Regions from separate parts of the Bacillus sp. VA13 genome, predicted to be linked through region 3. Evidence: predicted binding sites of a transcription regulator. Region 3 holds the regulator's gene; each other region holds the start of a gene.

Region 1 (6,228 bases), on a different contig from region 3:
TCGCCGCCGGCAGCACGATATCGGAATACAGCGCCGTACCGGCCATTCGAAAATCGAGATTGATTAACAAGTCGAGCTTTCCTTCCGGTGCCTGCTCCCTCCATTTGATTTCTTCAGGACGGATGCTGTCGCTGTCGTCATTCATCAAGCCATTCGTCGTCCCCAGCAGGTGCTTGAGAAAATATTCATGCCCTTTTCCTGAGCTGGAAATCAGATTTGCCCGCCATACAAAGAGATTTCTTGGGAAATTCACTTCATTGTCAGGATCTTCAATTGCAAATTTCAGCTTTTTCTCTTGAAGTTGTGAGGCCACGTACGCACCAACGTCTTCAGGTGTTGTTGCACCCGCTTTTTCAGCTTCTTTGTACAGATCAATGCCATTTTGATTGAACGTCGGATAAGACGGCAGCCACCCTAATCGCGCTGCCAGCACATTGTAATCGGCGTGATGCTTGTAGCGGGATGACGCAGCGATCGGTGAAGCCAAGTCACTGATCGGCTGGTCCTCGTAACGCCACTGGTCTGTCGCAAAGTAGAAAAATGAGGTGCCGTTTTGCAGCTTGGGCACGCCCTCCCAGTCCTTTGCATTTGCAATCGTCTGCCACCCTTCAGCAGGACGGAGCTTTTCCTGCCCCACATAATGGGCCCAGCCTCCGCCGTTTACGCCTTGGGCGCCTACCAGTAATACGAGATTTAACACTGCCCGGTAGATCGTGTCGGAATTGAACCAGTGGTTAATCCCCGCCCCTACGATAATCATGGATCGGCCGTCTGTATCGATCGCATTTTGGGCAAACTCTCTGGCTATCTTAATGACGGCTTCTTTTTTGATTCCTGTCATCTGTTCCTGCCAGGCAGGCGTGAACGGCTCAGGATCATCATAAGAGACAGCTGATTGTTCGCCGAAGCCTCGGTTCACGCCGTAGTTGGCCAGTATCAAGTCAAACACGGTCGTGACACAAACCTCTTCGCCGTTCAGGTTCAGTTTTTTTATAGGAAGATCCCGCTCAAGCACTTTGTTTCCGTCATTTGAAAAATATGGGATGCGCACCGTGCCGATTTCGTCCTCTATTCCCAGCACAGAGAGACGGGGTTCAATCGGGTCCCCGGTTTCTTCATCGACCATGTGCAGGTTCCATTTCTGCTGTCCGTCCCAGCGGGAGCCCATTGTCCCTTGCGGTATGGCAAATGCGCTTGTCTGTTCATTCCAGACCGCAGGCTTCCACTGATCATGCTTTGTCTGCCGCCCGATGTCTTTCGCATGCAGAAAACGCCCCGCTGTGTATACGCCATTTTCTTTTGACAGGGTGACGAAGAACGGAAAATCCGTGTATTGCTTTGCGTACTCAATGAAACGTTCCGTCTCTTGGTTCACGTAAAATTCCTGTAAAATGACGTGGCCCATCGCCATCGCAAGCGCACCGTCAGTCCCTTGGCGGATACTCAGCCAGTCATCCGCGAACTTTGAGGATTCCGCAAAATCCGGACTGATCGAAATGACTTTAGCGCCTTTATAGCGGGCTTCCGCCAAAAAATGCGCGTCAGGCGTTCTCGTTAACGGAACGTTGGAGCCCCATGTGATGATATAGCCTGAATTGTACCAATCACTGCTTTCCGGAACGTCCGTCTGGTCCCCCCAAATTTGCGGGGACGCCGGAGGAAGATCCGCATACCAGTCATAAAAGCTGAGCATAGGGCCGCCGATTAAAGACATAAACCGGGAGCCTGACGCGTGGCTGATCATGGACATGGCCGGAATCGGGGAAAAGCCGACGTTCCGGTCAGGCCCGTATTTCATGACTGTATAGAGCAGAGAGGCTGAAATCAGCTTCAGCACCTCCGGCCATTCAGCGCGCACAAAACCGCCTTTCCCTCTCGCCTGTTTATAGGACTTTGCTTTTTCAGGATTTTCAACGATCGATTTCCAAGCATCCAATGGATTTTGATAGGCCTGCAGTGCTTCCCGCCATAAATTGATCAGCACACCGCGTACGTATGGATATTTCACACGGAGCGGGCTGTAGATGTACCATGAAAAACTTGCCCCCCGCGGACAGCCCCTCGGTTCGAAATCAGGCATATCCGGGCCTGTTGATGGATAATTCAAGTTTTGTCCTTCCCACGTGACAATTCCGTTTTTCACATAAATATTCCAGCTGCAGGACCCCGTGCAGTTGACGCCGTGGGTGGAGCGAACGACTTTGTCGTACTGCCATCTGTTTCTGTATACATTCTCCCAATCGCGATCTTCGCGGGTGGTTTGGCTATGTTTATTTGAATGGTGTTCTATAGGAGAGAAATAGTTCAATCTCCTAAACAACGGACTCATTTTCTTTTTCTTCATGAGAGTTCACTCCTTCCGAGTCAGGTGATGCTAAGTTCACTATAAACAGAGACAGCGTGTTTCCTTGTGAACTATGTCACACACTTTGCTTTTTTCACAAAATGTTCACATAAAGGAGAAGGAAGGGCTTTCACAGCATGTGATGAAGGCGGCGTTCAGGCAGGACACCTGAGTCATTAGCCGCCTTTCATTCAAAGATCAAAAAAACCGGCTCTGTTTAAGAACCGGGCTCGGCATTTTCATCCTGTGATGTGTGCAGATAACGCAAAAATAATTGATAGGAACAGAAGACATTTTGCTGAAGCATGCCCAAAAAATTCATTTGCAGCTGCGGATTGTAAGACATCATTTTTTTAAATGTGCAGTAAGGGATATTGAGAATCAGAATGTCTGAAGTGGCATTGACTGAGATAAAAGGCGATAAATACAGCCCGCCTTTTTCATCAATCGGAAACACATCGCCTTTTTCCCACAGCGCAACGGTTTTCGATCCTTCAGGGAGCCTGCTGTCCATAAAACGGACACTGCCTTTTAATACAATATAAACGGATTGAGAATGAAGAAAGGATGGAGACTGCTCAGATGTTCCGCGGATAAACGTCCCGTTTTTCAGCAAGGTTTCGACAATGGATAGAGGCACTTCATTAAACATAGGAAGTTGCTTCAGAAATAATAAATAGTCACACTGATTCATAGGAAAGCCTCCTGTGCTAAGGATAGCTTTAGTGTAGCTCGATTGAGCCTGTACAGCAGTGATATATTTCACAGCCTGTATGATGAATGTCACTTATCGGGAGGATGATTGCATTTATAATGAAATAAAAAAGGAGGATTTCAATGAAGGCGCTGATTCCGAAGCAGCACGGCGCATGGGCAATGCTGCTGATTCCATTTTTACTCGGGATGATCAAGGGAGGCCCCGTTTTCTGGCATATTCCGCTCTTCTTAGGCTGGCTTTTCCTTTACTTGGCGGTTTATCCCATCACGCTTGCTTTGAAAAAGAAGCAGATCAAATCCTATCAAAAGTGGATATATTATTACGGTGTTCCGGCCTGCTGTTTTTTGATTATTCCTGTCTTTCATAAGCCGCCGCTCATCTGGGTTGGCGTTTCTTTATTGCCGCTGTTCCTCATTCATATGTATTATGCCCGCCGAAAAAATGAACGGGCGCTAGTGAACGATATTGCGGGTGTCTTGTTCTTTTGTTCAGGCGGGCTTGCGAGCTGCTGGCTGGGGACGGGAACCCTTGACGGTTGGGCTTGGTTTATTTTTTCTCAATCTGCTTTATTTTTTATCGGAAGTTCCTTTTATGTGAAGTCGGTGATCCGGGAGAGAAAAAACAGCGTATTTGCATACTGGTCATGGGGATACCATCTGCTGCTCCCCTTTCTATCCGCTCTTCTCGGAGCAGGATGGGCATTTCTTGCTTTTATCCCAAGCAGTTTGCGGGCATGGTTTTTTCACGGAAGGGACTGGCCCGCGAAAACGATCGGCATTCTAGAAATCGTGAATGCCTGCTTCTTTTTTGCCGTCATTTGTATGTTTATCACTAGATAAAAAACCAAGGACCGCCGGCGGTCCTTGGTTTTTTCAGTCAATATTGCAAATCTCCAGCGGACAGTTTTCACACTCGATCTCGCATCGCAAATAGTCCCGCTTGTGCAAAATAATTTTTCCGGATTCTTCTATCGAAATCACCCCTTGTTTGCGGAGGTCCCCCAGCATACGGTTGACGCTTTCCCTTGCCGCTGCGCAAAACTTTGCCAAATCTTGATTTGTCAGCACAATGTTAATCAGAATGCCATCGCTTCGTTCCACACCGTAGCTGTTTGATAAGCGGATAAGGGTGGAGTAGAGCGCCCCCTTTTTGCCGTGAAGAAGCAGATCCCTTATTTTGGACTGGATTTTCCGGAGGTGAGTGCTCATCCATTTCATAAATTCAAATGTCAAAGCACCGTTTTGGATTAATTCCTTTTCCAGCTTGTTTTTATTAATGACGAGCACCTCGCCATCCTCTAGCACTTTTGCACTGAGCATATATCTCGGCTCTTCAGTGAAAAGTGTTAATTCCCCGACGATATCATGCTTTTGGCAAATTCTAAGTGTCAGGTCTTTTCCGTCAGATGTCAGCTTGCCGATTTCAATGAGTCCTGATTGAATCAGATAAAGCTCTTCTGCATCCATTCCTTCCTGAAACAAATACGTGTGTTTTTCCATTTTTCTTTTCGTACTAATCGATTCCAGCAATTCATGCAGATCGCTGGAAATAAGATCACTATCAGATGGTCGAACAGAGAGAAAATTCATGAGCTCACCTCGAAGAAAGTCACGTTGTATATTTATTGTAACGTGAATTGATTTGCCCCCATCCAGAAAAAACTAACAATCTTGTGAATGCCCAGTGTTAGTTGACGCTCTGACTGTTTCTCTCCGTGTGCGTTTTCATTCTTTCCTGCCAATACATCCATATGACAAGGACAAAGCTGGCTAACGCCACTTCCGAAAGCGCCATAAAACCGATCGCGTATTGGCCTGTTGCCTGAAATACACTCGCCAATATCAGCGGAGGGAAAAAACCGCCTAATCCGCCCATAGCAGACACAATCCCATTGGCAATCCCCGCTTGCTTCGAAAAATAGAAAGGCACCAGTTTAAAAACGGTCCCGTTTCCTATTCCTGAGCAGACGGCCACCGTTAATGACCCAAACGTATAAAGGCCGATCGTCGGCGAGAACGATAAGATAATGCCTGATAATGTAAGTCCCGCAAAAACGACCATCAAGATGCGGAGCGGGCTCATTTTATCAGCCAAGAGTCCTCCCACAGGCCTGAGCAACGTGGAGACGGCAATAAAGCCAGCCGTCCGCAAACCGGCGTCCGCAGGATTCAGCCCAAAGTACTCCACCAGAAAGTTCGGCAGATAGATGGTGAAGGCGACAAAGGCGCCAAACGTAATAAAATAAAACAGGCTCAAGAACCACAGGATATGATTTCGGTAAACGACTTTGATTTGAGTTTTTACGGAAACATTCACTTTCTTCTCATGCCGGTCGCCGAACAATACGTGCAGCAATGCAAAGACAGCCAGCAGAACCATATACATCTGCACGGTTGCTTTCCATCCCACAGCTTGAGCGATAACCGGCGCCGCAAATGTGGTAATGGCTGTTCCGATGTTTCCGGCCCCGTAAATCCCATTGACGACACCGTGCTTTTCTTTCGGATAATATTTCGGAAGGGATGTCACCCCAATGGAGAATACCGCTCCCCCAATTCCTAAGAAAAAGCCGCCCACGATTAAATCAAACAGAGAATCCGCGATACTGATCCAAAACACAGGAAAGAAAAGCAGGATGAAGCTGATCATAAACATCAGCCGCGCGCCAAACCTGTTCGTCAAATACCCTAAAGGAATGCGGAGAAGCGATCCGAGAATAACGGGAATCGCCGTCACCAAAGAAATCTCGCCTTTGCTTAAATGAATATCTAATGTAATTTGGGAAATGAGTGATGAAATCAGCACCCAAACCATAAACCCTGCCACCAAGCTTAATGACTGTAACGATAATTGAATGTGTTGACGGTTGATCATTTGGCTTGCCCCTTTCAATGATTCAATAATCAGTCTTATCATACAAAAACTCAGCAAACAGGATTGTGAATTACATCACACGTTTTACGCATAAAAAAAGGACAAAGTCCGAAGACTTTGCCCTTTGATCAAGATTACATTTTTTCCGGAGCCGATACGCCGATCAGCTGAAGCGCATTGTTCAGCGTAATTTGCGTTGCCTTCATTAAAGCCAGGCGCGCACGGCTTTTCTCTTCATTTTCCGGATCGATGACTTTCTCCGCATTGTAGAAGCTGTGCAGAGAAGAAGCCA
Region 2 (6,228 bases), on a different contig from region 3:
ATCGCCCCAAAGGCTCCAGAGGCTGCGTTCGCAATCAAGCAGAGAGCCGCCGCTTTTAACGGTTTAAAACCAAGTTCAACGAGCAGCGCCGCACTAATCGCAATCGGAACACCAAAACCGGCCGCGCCTTCTAAAAACGCGTTAAAACAAAAACCTATTAATAATAGCTGTAATCGTTGGTCAGGTGAAATGCCGGCAATGCTGGAACGAATAATGGTAAATTTCCCGGTTTTCACTGCGATTTTATACAGCCACACCGCCATCAGAACGATGTAGCCAATCGGCCACAGTCCGCTCCCGATTCCTAGCAAAACAGAAGAAATTGCTTTTTCAACCGGCATATGAAATGCCAAAACGGAGACCAAGAAACTGACGGCTAAGGTAAGAAATGCCGCAAGAATGCCTTTCATTTTAAAAACAGTTAAAGCCAAGAGAAAAAAGAGAATCGGAGTGAGCGCCACAAGTGCGCTCACATACTCGTTTCCAAACGGATCATACAACTGCTCCCACATTGACAATCAGCCCTTTACTCTATAGTTGCGATTAGTTGACCTTTTGTTCTGCAAAATGAGGTTTTAAAATGTTTTTAAGGACGCCTGCGCTGTGAAGGAACTGTTCTTTTTCTTTCTCATTTAAGTTCAGCTCAGTGATGCCTGCAATACCTCCGCGGTTTACGACAGCCGGAACGCCGATGTACACGTCGTCTGCGCCGTATTGTCCGTCCAAATATGTGCTGACAGTTAAAATGCTGTTTTCATTATGAAGAATGGCTTTTGTAATGCGGGCAAGGCTCATCGCAACACCATAATAAGTCGCACCTTTTTTCTCAATGATATGGTAAGCGGCGTTTTTCACGTCATCTACGATCTGGTCAAGCTCCTCTTGTTTATACGCATCGTTTTTCTCAACGAGTTCACTGACCGGCACACCACCGACATTCGCGTGGCTCCAGACAGGAAGCTCTGTGTCGCCGTGCTCTCCGATAATATGCGCGTGCACGTTTTGAGGCGCTGCGCCAAAGTATTCGCTCAGCATGTAACGGAATCTCGCAGAATCTAGTGTTGTGCCGCTTCCGATCACCCGCTCTTTTGGCAGGCCGCTGAATTTCCATGTAGCGTAAGTCAGAATATCAACCGGATTTGTCGCGATTAAGAAAATGCCGTCAAATCCGCTCGCCATGACTTCACTGACGATACCTTTGAAAATCTTTAAGTTCTTTTCTACTAATTCAAGGCGTGTCTCTCCAGGTTTTTGGTTTGCTCCGGCGCAGATGCAGACAATATCAGCATCCTTGCAGTCTTCATATGTTCCGTAAGATGTTTTGACCGGTTGCGGCGCAAACGCCTTTCCGTGGTTTAAGTCCATCACATCGCCCATTGCTTTTTCTTTATTTAAATCAATGACCACAAGCTCATCTGTGATCCCTTGGTTTATTAACGCAAATGCATAACTGCTTCCAACAAAACCCGCTCCGATTAAAGCTACTTTATTTACATGTTTGTTCATCATTAATCATCCTTCCAGGGTATGTTTTTCTTTGATGTTTGTTTGTGAAGCATTTCACATTTATATTGTGCAACATTTCACAAACTATTGCAAGAGAAAAGTTTTGTCTGATTTATGAACAAAAAAAGAAACCATCAAGGATGGTTTCTACCGGTAAGTCCCGTCTAACCTTGCCCTCAATGAGGAAGAGAACCGCTTAAGCCAGAGTCGTTATATAAGCCATTTTGCACGTAATCAAAGCCAGGCTGGTTCTGTCCGGGCACTTGGGCGCTGCCATTATTAAAAATCACTTTGGCGTTCGTTGTATCCGTATCCGCAGGCAGCGTCAGCGTGTAAATTCCATCTGCATCCTTAGTCATTGCTTTTCCCGGCCAGGATCCGGTCAATTCTATTGCCCGGCCCCCATCATGTTTATAGATATAAGCATTTACTTGGCCCCAATGATTTGGATTTTGATAGCCAATGGTTTTGGCCGCAGATGGGTCTCTTTTTACAAAGCTGTATTCCTGGGTCCTCGTTACACCATCACTGTTTGTTCCTGTTAACGTGATGGTGTATGTTGTGCCAAACGGATCTCCTTTTCCGATCGTTAATTGGTCTCCATCCTTAAACACTGTCTCTTGCCCATTATTGATTTGATAAACGGCTTTTGTTGTATTCGCATCTGCACGCAGAGTGATCGTCAGTTGATCGTTGAAAGAATGTGTTACACCTGTTTTGACATTCTCAAGGAAGACATGAGGCGCATTTGCAATATCATCAGAATAAAGAACAACCACAGATCTGGCATTGATCGTGCCTGTCAATTTGCCGTCTGTTACTTGAAATGAACCGTTCCCAGCTTTATTATCATACCTGCCATCAGGTAATTTCGTTGACGTATTGATGGTGACAGAAGATGAACCTGCATTTGCCAGCACAACGCCGTGCGAGCCACGCTGATTCATGAATATCTGGTTGTTTCCATTCGGATTCGAGAGTTCCTCAGGCTGTCCATCCATCACATTGTGAAATCTATTGACCGCAGTGATAGCCTGATCTTCAAATAAAGCACTCCCACGATCGCCTATTTGGCTTTTCCCCGGGAATCTGACACCATTTCCGCCGCCCTCAGGTCTGGAAAAGAAGAGAGGCGTACTGCCTGAGCGAGAAGCAATCACTGCCCAGCCTAAGTGAATATCGTCATCGCTCATCCATGTAGACTCTTCCTCATCATTGGCATACGTATCATGCGATTCCACCCATGTGACTAACTTGTCGGCAGACACCTCTGATGCATAATGGGAGATATTCGACACGCTAAGATTGCGATTCTTTAACGCGGACCTTATGGAATGTCCATAATTAGATGCTGTCACATTCATATAATTCGCATATGCAGCATCTCTGGAGGCACTATCTTGCAGGATTTCTCCGTATTGGAACTCCGCAGATGTATTTGTGATATTCGGCCAAAATTGACTGCCGTAATTCCCGTCATCCGGAAGCTCTATATGTTTGGCCGCATCATATCGAAATCCGTCTGCGCCGTCATTCAATGCTCTTTCTAAGAAACGTTTCAGGTAGGACTGTACTTGTGTATTTTGTGTATTCCAATCATATAGCCCCAGCAATGAATTCTGCGTGACATCCCATCGATCGGACCAGTTTTTAATTTGTGTGTTTCCATGTGTCCAATTTGGAATACTCTTAATCTCATTGGAAATCGCGGCATAGTCACTGGTGGTATGATTGATAACCGCGTCAACAATGACCTTCACGCCATATTCTTCAGCGGCTGCGCACATTTCTTTAAATTCTTGTTCAGTACCTAGGTAACGGTTGCCAATTTGATATGATGTCGGCTGATACAACCAGTACCAGTTTGACATGCTTTTATTTCCTTGGTTCCCTTCCTTTACTTGGTTAATCGGAGACGTCTGAATCGCTGTATATCCTGCATCATGAATATCCTTCATATTATGTTTTAACGTATTGAACGACCAATTCCAAGCATGAAGAATGGTCCCGCTTTTGATCGATGGCGCTGCCAGCTCATTCGATGTGTTCTGTGTTTCAGCATTCGCAGCCGCCGGTCCTCCCAGTACCAAATGAAACAGCAATAAAAAACCAGCGAATAACGGCAGTAAAGAGGTTTTGAATCGTTTTTCAAACATTCTTGACACTCCTTATTTGATTTTTGAAGACTTACTGCGGAGTCAAAAATCCCTCTTACTTTATTCTTCCGCTTCCTCCTTTCAAACTAATGTGAAGACTGGAGAATTTTGTTAACGATTACATGTTAAATTATCACAATTACACTATCAAAACAACTTGATAGAGTGAATTCAAATCAATATTCCTATAGAAAAAGCTGAACGGAACTGTGAGCGTTTTCCCTCACTAAACAAAAAAAGAAACCATCTATCAAGATGATTTCTTCTTTACTTCTTCTTTTACCGCTCTTCTGTAAGCCAGCTTCACAATCACGTACCGAAGCAGGAACAGAACGCCGCCGCAGACGATAAAAAGAAGGATCATTTTCAGCCAAGCGAAGAATGTATGGGGAATCCCCCTGTCGTACATCGTAAGCACCACTACCGCAAAGGCGACCGCAATTGATTCTATTCGCTGCTGCTTCACCCGTTTTTGCAGTTCTTCTTCGGTGTCTATTCTCGGCATGAGCATTCCACATGCTGCTGCCCTGATGCAGTAATATAAGATAATGATGAACAAAAACACAAGGCTTGCAGCCCATTCTTTAAACGGAAATTCAAACATAATGCCGCGGATGATCACATCAAGCAACGCAAAAGCTCCCGCTATCATCCCGATCTCCGACCAGATTTTTTGTTCTTTTTTTACTCTCTTATTTTCCCCATTCACGCCTGAAAGTCTATTACGCAGATTATTCATGACCTTCCTCCCGCACTTTTACGAATGGCTTATGGCTTACATGTTACAATAACAGCCTGCGCTTCTGCAATGGATAACTTAAAAGCCCGCCGTACAAGCCGGCGGGCAGCAATGTTTAAAACGGCCCCCAATTGATCATGACACCGATCACAATAAATACAAGTCCGATCAAGAACCAAATCAGAGCAAGCGGCACCATAAACCGAAGCCACTTGACGTACGGAATGCCGCTAGCGGCAAGCACCGCCATGAGTACGCCGGATGTCGGGTTCACACAGTTGACGACTCCTTCTCCAAGCATAACCGCTTCCACCGCAACCTGTCTCGTAATTCCCATCAAATCAGCGAGCGGCGCTAGGATTGGAATAAATACAACGGCTTCCCCAGACCCTGAAGAGATGAGAAAATGAAGCAGCGCACTGGCGATATACATGCCGATCGCACCGGCAATCGGGCTGAATCCATCCAAAAGCGAAGCCAAAGCATTGACGACTGTATCGAGGAGCTTGCCATTTTCAAGAATGACGGAAATGCTTCGTGCCATCCCGACAATCAGTGCCCCGTACACGAGGCTTTGGCAGCCCGTAATGAAGGTTTTGGCAATATCGTTTGCCGCAAGCCCGCCTATTAAACCGGCAAGGACAGAAATAAAAATAAACGTAGCAGCCATTTGGGAATCAGACCAGCCCAGCTTTAAAGCGCCGTATAAAAATCCAATCAGCGACAGTCCCGCTACAGCCAAAATAAGCTTATGGCGAACAGTAAACGGCACTGACTGATCTTCTTCTTTACCGGCTTCGCCCATTCCTGCCGCAGGAAACCAATCTGTTCCTAACACACTGGCATCTTTTGATTTTTTTAATTTTCTCGTATACAAATAGATATAAATAATAGAAGACAGCAAAAAGCATATGTATATCACAACTCGCAGGCCGATCCCCGAAAAGAGCGGCAGCTCCGCGATTGATTGCGATAAACCGAGCGGGGACGGTGATAACATAGTAGAGTTAAATCCAGCGTAGCAGCCGATGTAAATAACAGCGGCGCCCGCGACCGCGTCCCATTTTAAGGATCGTGCGACAATGAGGCCGATGGGGATAAATCCAATTACTGAATTCACGACAATTCCGGTTGTTCCGAGAATGGAGAACAACGCGCCCACAATACAAATAAATAATAATTGCTTTGTGCGGAATTTGCTGATGACGTTGTAAATCAGGCCGTTGATGGCACCCGTTTTTTCTAAAATGGCAATGGTGCCGCCTGTGAATAAAATCAGAAAGATGATTGGTGCTGATCCGACCATTCCATCCTGAAGAGACGTAAAAAAGCTGATCAGGCTGACCGGAGACTGTTCAATAGAATGATAGCTTCCCGGAACAGCAGTAGTGACATCCCCCTTTGTCACGCGGTCAAATTCACCCGCCGGCACAATATATGAGGCAATGGCGCAAATGAAAGCAATAATAAATAAGAGGACATAGGCATCAGGCATTTTAAATGTCGTTCGTTTTTTCTTAGGCTGTGTTTCGGCTGCTGGCATACTCATATTTCGATCCATCCCCTCTGTTTGAAAATATTAATTATTCTGAAAAGTAGCAATATGTGCTATATTATATACAGCCTATCTTCCTGTTTCAATATAAATGAAGTAAAGAAGGTAAAATTCATTTTAATAGAAGGAGGTACTTCTTCCCATGCAAAAACTTTCCGAAGACATGAAACAAACTGTTATAGATATCTTCGACCATCTGCACGCGAACCCTGAAGTCAGCTGGAAGGAATATGAGACAACTGCATTTCTCAAACAAAAGCTTGAGGATTTAG
Region 3 (6,228 bases):
TCATCTTCAGAAAAATCATTTTCGGCACACTGTACGAAAAAACGAATTTCTTCTTTGCCGGACTGATCAGCTCGGTTATTTTCGGTATTGTTCACGCTGATTTGAAGCATCTTCTTCTTTATACAGCAATGGGCTTTACCTTTGCATTTTTATATGCGAGAACAAAACGGATATGGGTGCCGATTTTCGCCCATGTCATGATGAATACATTTGTCGTCATCATGCAGCTTGAGCCTGTTCAGAACTACCTTGAACAGCAGAGCACACAAATGCAATTGATTATTGGAGGATTATTTTTATGAGAAACCCGGTAGTTTGGGGAATGATCTACTTTGCCGTAGGGTGCATCTTTACTTATCTTGCCGCAAGCTCGCCAGGCAGCATGTGGTCATTTTACTCCATCCTGCTGATGGTGTTCGCCGCTTACAACATCAGCATTTCTTTTAAGATGTTCGCCTTTTCATTTAAAATTAAAAAGAACCAGAAATAAAGAAAATCCATTTCTCTCATGAGAAATGGATTTTTTATTATTGTCCGGAAGACACGTCCTGATCGGCAGCACTGCTTTTCTGCGCTTTCCGATAGGCAGCCTTCGATATAAGAATACTGATTTCATATAAAATCAACAGCGGAACAGTAACCATCATATGAGACAAAAGCTCAGGCGGAGTAATCAGGGCAGCGATCACAAGCAGCGTAAAATACGCATACTTTCTGATTTTCGCTAAGAACATCGGTGTCACAATTCCAAGCCTGGTCAAAAACATGAGGATGACCGGCATTTGGAACAGCAGTCCAAACGGAATCGTCAGCTGCAAAAGAAAATGAAAATATTCATTAATTCCGATCACCTGATTGACATTCAAATCCTGAGAGATCCGCTTCATAAAATCAACAACAAAAGGAAATAAAATATAATATGAAAAAGATAAGCCCGCTAAAAACAGCAAAATAGAGATCGGAATGTAGCTGAGCGTTACTTTGCGCTCTTTCTCATAGAGGCCTGGACTCACAAAAGCCCAAAGCTGATAAAGAATAATCGGCGAGGTTAGGACAATCCCGATGATAAACGCGAATTGCATAAACACAAAAAGCGGGTCTGTCAGATTAAACGCATTAAGCGTAAGCTCCTTCGCTTCATCCGTTTTTTGCAAATAAACAATCATGGGCTTCGCTAAAAAAAATCCTGCGATAAAGAAAACGACAAATGCCAGTGCCACAACCAGCAATCGTTTTCGAAGCTCAGCAATATGTTCCAGCAGCGACATTTGATTCACTTTCATTCGTGTCATCCTAACTTACTGATCTTCTTTCTTTTTTTCCTCGTCATCACTCGTTAATCCTTTAGTAGCATTTTTGAATTCACGAAGTGTGTCTCCAGCAGCTTTCCCCAGTTCAGGCAGCTTTTTGGGACCGAAGATGATCAGAGCAACGATTGCGATAACAGCAAGACTTCCAGGACCGATCGGCATATTTGGGCTCCTCCTTTCCCTCTATTCGATTTCCTCTAAAACTGAATAATGCTTCAAGAAATAAACCAGTGACTGAAGCTCTACAGCTAAATCTAAATGATGAATTCGAATGTGTTCCGGCACATTCAAACGGGCCGGCGTAAAATTAAGGATTCCCTTGATTCCTAACGCAACCAATCTGTCTGTAATGGATTGAGCGGCAACTGCTGGCACTGTAAGAATGGCAACTGATTCATTTTTTACGTGTTGTTCAAGGTCGTCAAGGTTATAGACAGGCACGCCGCCTACCTCAGTTCCTATTTTACTCTCATTTATATCAAAAGCCATAGAAATTTTTGTGTTATTATTTTTTGTGAAATTATAGTGAAGAAATGCTGTTCCCAAGTTCCCCACACCAATCAAGATGACGTCTGTCATCTCATCCTGATCAAGCGTTTTTCGGAAAAATGACAGCAAATAATCCACATTATATCCATATCCTTTTTTGCCAAGAGCTCCAAAATAGGAAAAATCCCTGCGAATCGTGGCAGAATCAACCTTTACGGCATCACTGAGTTCAGCGGATGATACACGCTGTTTTCCTGACGCATGCAGATTCTTTAAAAAGCGATAGTAAAGCGGCAGCCGTTTTGCCGTCGCCTGCGGAATTTTTGATTGATCCTTATTCATTTTTGGTCCTCCACATTATACTCGGATAGTTCTCTTTTAAAGTCACCGTTTTTCCCGCCTGTCTTCTCCAGCAAGAAAGTAGGGCCGATGACCATTCCCTTATCAAGGGCCTTGCACATATCGTAAACGGTAAGAGCGCACACCGATGCAGAAGTGAGCGCTTCCATTTCCACACCTGTACTCCCTTTCGTTTTGACCTGTGCTTTTATATGAAGTATAACTTCTGCTTCTTTTATTTTCCAGTCAAACGATATATCTACCCCGCTCAGTGAAAGCGGATGGCACATCGGAATGATATTCGACGTTTGCTTTGCGGCCATAATGCCTGCCACCTGCGCAACAGCCAGTACATCTCCTTTGCCGATATCATGACTTTGTATTTTCTCGTACACTTCATTTTTCATGTGTACGCTTGAAACAGCCGCCGCAGTACGGACAGTCGAAGATTTTTCGCTGATGTCCACCATCTGGGCTCTGCCCTGTTCATTAAAATGAGAAAATCCATTCATATTAAAACTCTCCTTAAACAGATCATACACTATTTTCTTCTCTATGTCTTATTCAGCCAATGTATTGTTTGCTGACTTCTAGTTCATAAGCTACACTTAACTTATTATAGCAGAGGTGAAATAATATGATGATCTTACAAGTTAATCAGCTATCCAAATCATTTGGTGCTGATACTATTTTAAACAATATAAAGCTGGAAGTCAGAAATCGTGATCGCGTCGCCATTGTAGGAAGAAATGGCGCGGGAAAATCCACGCTGCTTAAAATTATCGCAGGCCAGCTTTCGTATGAAAAGGGCGAACTCATTAAACCGAAAGATATTACAATGGGATATCTTGCCCAGCATACGGGCTTGGATTCTAAGCTTACCATAAAAGAAGAACTGCTGACTGTTTTTGACCACTTAAAAGCAATGGAAAAGGAAATGCGGGCTATCGAAGAAAAAATGGCGGCAGCTGATCCTGGTGAATTGGAAAGCATCATGAAAACCTATGACCGGCTTCAGCAGGAATTCAAAGATAAAGGCGGCTATCAATATGAAGCGGATGTCAGATCTGTGCTTCACGGACTTGGTTTCAGCCATTTTGACGATTCAACACAGGTGCAAAGCCTCAGCGGGGGGCAGAAAACAAGGCTGGCCCTTGGTAAGCTTCTGTTAACACAGCCTGATTTGCTCATTCTCGATGAGCCGACAAACCATCTCGATATTGATACGCTAACCTGGCTTGAACATTATTTGCAAGGCTATTCAGGCGCCATTCTCATCGTTTCGCATGACCGCTACTTTTTGGACAAAGTAGTAAACCAAGTATACGAGGTATCAAGAGCTGAAAGCAAAAAATATCACGGCAACTACAGCGCTTATCTCGACCAAAAAGCCGCGCAGTATGAAAAAGATCTTAAAGTGTATGAAAAGCAGCAGGATGAAATCGCAAAGCTTCAAGACTTCGTAGACCGAAATCTTGCGAGAGCTTCTACCACAAAAAGAGCGCAAAGCCGCCGAAAGCAGCTGGAGCGAATGGAAGTCATGTCAAAACCGCTCGGCGATGAAAAATCCGCAAACTTTCATTTTGATATTACAAAACAGAGCGGAAATGAAGTCCTGCGCGTTCAGGATCTCACAATCAGCTATGAAAACCAGCCGCCGCTTTTAACAGAAGTGTCGTTCATGCTCACAAGAGGAGAAAGCGCCGCTCTTGTCGGCCCTAACGGAATCGGTAAATCGACATTGCTGAAAACATTAATGGACACCCTAAAGCCAGATCAAGGAACAATCTCATACGGCTCGAATGTCAGTGTCGGCTACTATGATCAGGAGCAGGCTGAACTGACTTCCTCTAAACGCGTCCTTGATGAGCTGTGGGATGAGTACCCTGGTCTTCCGGAGAAAGAAATCCGAACTTGTCTCGGCAATTTCTTATTCTCCGGAGATGATGTACTGAAACCCGTCCATTCACTGAGCGGGGGTGAGAAAGCAAGATTGGCCCTTGCTAAGTTGATGCTTCAAAAAGCTAATTTTCTCATCCTTGATGAACCGACGAACCATCTGGACTTAGACAGCAAAGAAGTTCTTGAAAACGCGCTGATTGATTATCCAGGCACTCTGTTATTTGTCTCTCATGACAGATATTTTATTAACAGAATCGCCACAAGAGTATTGGAGCTTTCTTCAAATCATATAGAAGAGTATCTGGGAGATTACGATTATTATACGGAGAAAAAAACAGAACAGCTTGAATTGGAGAAAATGAATCAGCAAGAGGAAATAGAAAAAACGCCTGCTGCGGTAAAGTCTGACTCCAAACGTTCTTACGAGGAAGAAAAAGAATGGAAAAAGAAAGAGCGCCAACGGCTCCGCCGGATTGAAGAAATTGAAACCACTGTTCAAACCATTGAAGAAAACATTAGTCATAACGATGAATTGCTATGTGATCCGGAAGTCTATCAAGACCATGAAAAGGTACAAGCCATCCATGCTGACAACGAGAAACTCAATCAGGAGCTGGAATCTCTTTTGTCTGAATGGGAAGAACTATCCACAGAAGAAGATTAAAAAAGTCAAGCACCTTTTTTTAGAGGTGCTTTTTTATCCACAGAAAATAACCTTATAAACAAACAAAGTAAACGCTTTATACACATTATCCACAAAATATTCTGAATTTATCCACTTTATTAACAGTGTCTCCAGCCCTTTATCCATCGATATCTTCATAATTACTAACAGATATGTGGATAAATTGAGAATTATCTGTTAATAAAAGATAAAAAGCCTCACTCTGTTAGGTCGTGAGACTTTGATAAGAAGTCAATTCAAGGCCAGGCTGGCCATTCATATCATATGCACCGCGAATTCCCTTCTCAAAAGCAATTGTACCAGCTGCAGCGATCATCGCAGCATTATCTGTACATAATGCTAACGGAGGAATGACAAGCGTAATCCCCTCATGCTGGGCAAATTCCTTTTCTAATGCAGCTCTGAGGCCTCTGTTTGCAGCTACTCCTCCGGCTAAAAGGACCTGTTTAACACCATACTCCTTTGCCGCACGCGCCGTTTTTGTCACCAAGACATCTATTACGCTATTTTGGAAACTGGCAGACAAATCTTCCGGAGCAATCTCTTGTCCTTTTTGAGACGCATTATGAAGCGTATTGATCACCGCAGACTTCAACCCGCTGAAACTGAAATTGTAAGAGCCTTCTTCGAGCCATGCGCGAGGAAGCGGAATATTGTCATTCCCTTTTTCAGCAAGCTTGTCAATTTGCGGTCCTCCCGGATACGGCAGTCCCATCGTTCGCGCCACTTTATCGTAAGCTTCTCCTGCTGCATCATCGAGAGTTTCCCCAATAACTTCAAATGATCCGTGCTCCTTCATATAAACCAATTCCGTATGGCCCCCTGAAACGACCAATGCCAGTGCCGGGAACACAATCTCTTCTACAAGACGGTTCGCGTATATATGACCGGCTATATGATGGACGCCAACTAACGGAATGTTATGCGCAAAGCTCAATGCTTTAGCAGCGTTCACTCCGATAAGAAGCGCTCCCACCAGTCCCGGACCTTCAGTTACTGCAATCGCATCAATATCACTATACGTCATGCCAGCTTTATGAAAAGCCTCTTCTATGACCAAAGTGATTTGCTCAACATGATGTCTGGAAGCAATTTCCGGAACAACGCCTCCAAAGCGCTTATGGCTTTCAATTTGAGAGGCTACTACGTTTGATATGATTTCTTTCCCGTTTTTTACGATAGCTGCCGCTGTTTCATCACAGCTTGTTTCAATTCCTAATACGTAAATCTCTTTTTGCTCACTCATTTATCGTCACCCACATAATTAACGCATCTTCCCCGTTATCAGTATAATAGTTCTTTCTTATTCCGCCGGGCTGCATCCCGAACTTCTTATATAAACCTTGAGCAGGATGATTAGAAACCCTCACTTCAAGCGAAAGCCGCCTTGCGCCTTTTTCTTTGCACAGTTCAATCGCTGAGCGAAAAAGCGCTTCTCCTAAAGACTTGCCGCGATACTCCGGTTTTATTGCTATATTTGTAATTTGGGCGTCGTCCATCACA

The links. The regulator Rex, encoded in region 3, represses fermentation and respiration genes when NADH is low (regulators of the CRP and FNR family bind a similar motif). The targets are predictions, from matches to a motif close to TTGTGAAATATTTCACAA.
Region 1: AC0C66_RS10255 (nitrate reductase subunit alpha) is a predicted target of Rex. The motif match lies at 2,409-2,426, and genes of this name have one in related genera.
Region 2: AC0C66_RS16830 (L-lactate dehydrogenase) is a predicted target of Rex. The motif match lies at 1,549-1,566, and genes of this name have one in related genera.

What each region holds. Positions count from the first base shown of each region.
Region 1 is NZ_JBVQPP010000002.1:403,651-409,878, reverse strand. Features, by position in the region: gene AC0C66_RS10255 (nitrate reductase subunit alpha) at 1-2,344, opposite strand, end outside; gene arfM (Crp/Fnr family transcriptional regulator ArfM) at 2,562-3,038, opposite strand; gene AC0C66_RS10245 (YwiC-like family protein) at 3,182-3,901, shown strand; gene fnr (fumarate/nitrate reduction transcriptional regulator Fnr) at 3,935-4,651, opposite strand; gene narK (nitrate transporter NarK) at 4,749-5,936, opposite strand; gene argS (arginine--tRNA ligase) at 6,071-6,228, opposite strand, start outside.
Region 2 is NZ_JBVQPP010000004.1:309,564-315,791, forward strand. Features, by position in the region: gene AC0C66_RS16825 (L-lactate permease) at 1-512, opposite strand, end outside; gene AC0C66_RS16830 (L-lactate dehydrogenase) at 544-1,509, opposite strand; gene amyE (alpha-amylase) at 1,683-3,662, opposite strand; partial or broken gene AC0C66_RS16840 (DUF6773 family protein) at 3,834-4,401, opposite strand; gene AC0C66_RS16845 (YfcC family protein) at 4,517-5,950, opposite strand; gene AC0C66_RS16850 (M20 peptidase aminoacylase family protein) at 6,099-6,228, shown strand, end outside.
Region 3 is NZ_JBVQPP010000006.1:293,006-299,233, forward strand. Features, by position in the region: gene AC0C66_RS20555 (CPBP family intramembrane glutamic endopeptidase) at 1-302, shown strand, start outside; gene AC0C66_RS20560 (YdiK family protein) at 299-490, shown strand; gene tatC (twin-arginine translocase subunit TatC) at 528-1,292, opposite strand; gene tatAY (sec-independent protein translocase protein TatAY) at 1,299-1,472, opposite strand; gene AC0C66_RS20575 (redox-sensing transcriptional repressor Rex) at 1,494-2,141, opposite strand; gene moaC (cyclic pyranopterin monophosphate synthase MoaC) at 2,138-2,650, opposite strand; gene AC0C66_RS20585 (ABC-F family ATP-binding cassette domain-containing protein) at 2,776-4,704, shown strand; gene tsaD (tRNA (adenosine(37)-N6)-threonylcarbamoyltransferase complex transferase subunit TsaD) at 4,931-5,971, opposite strand; gene rimI (ribosomal protein S18-alanine N-acetyltransferase) at 5,964-6,228, opposite strand, start outside.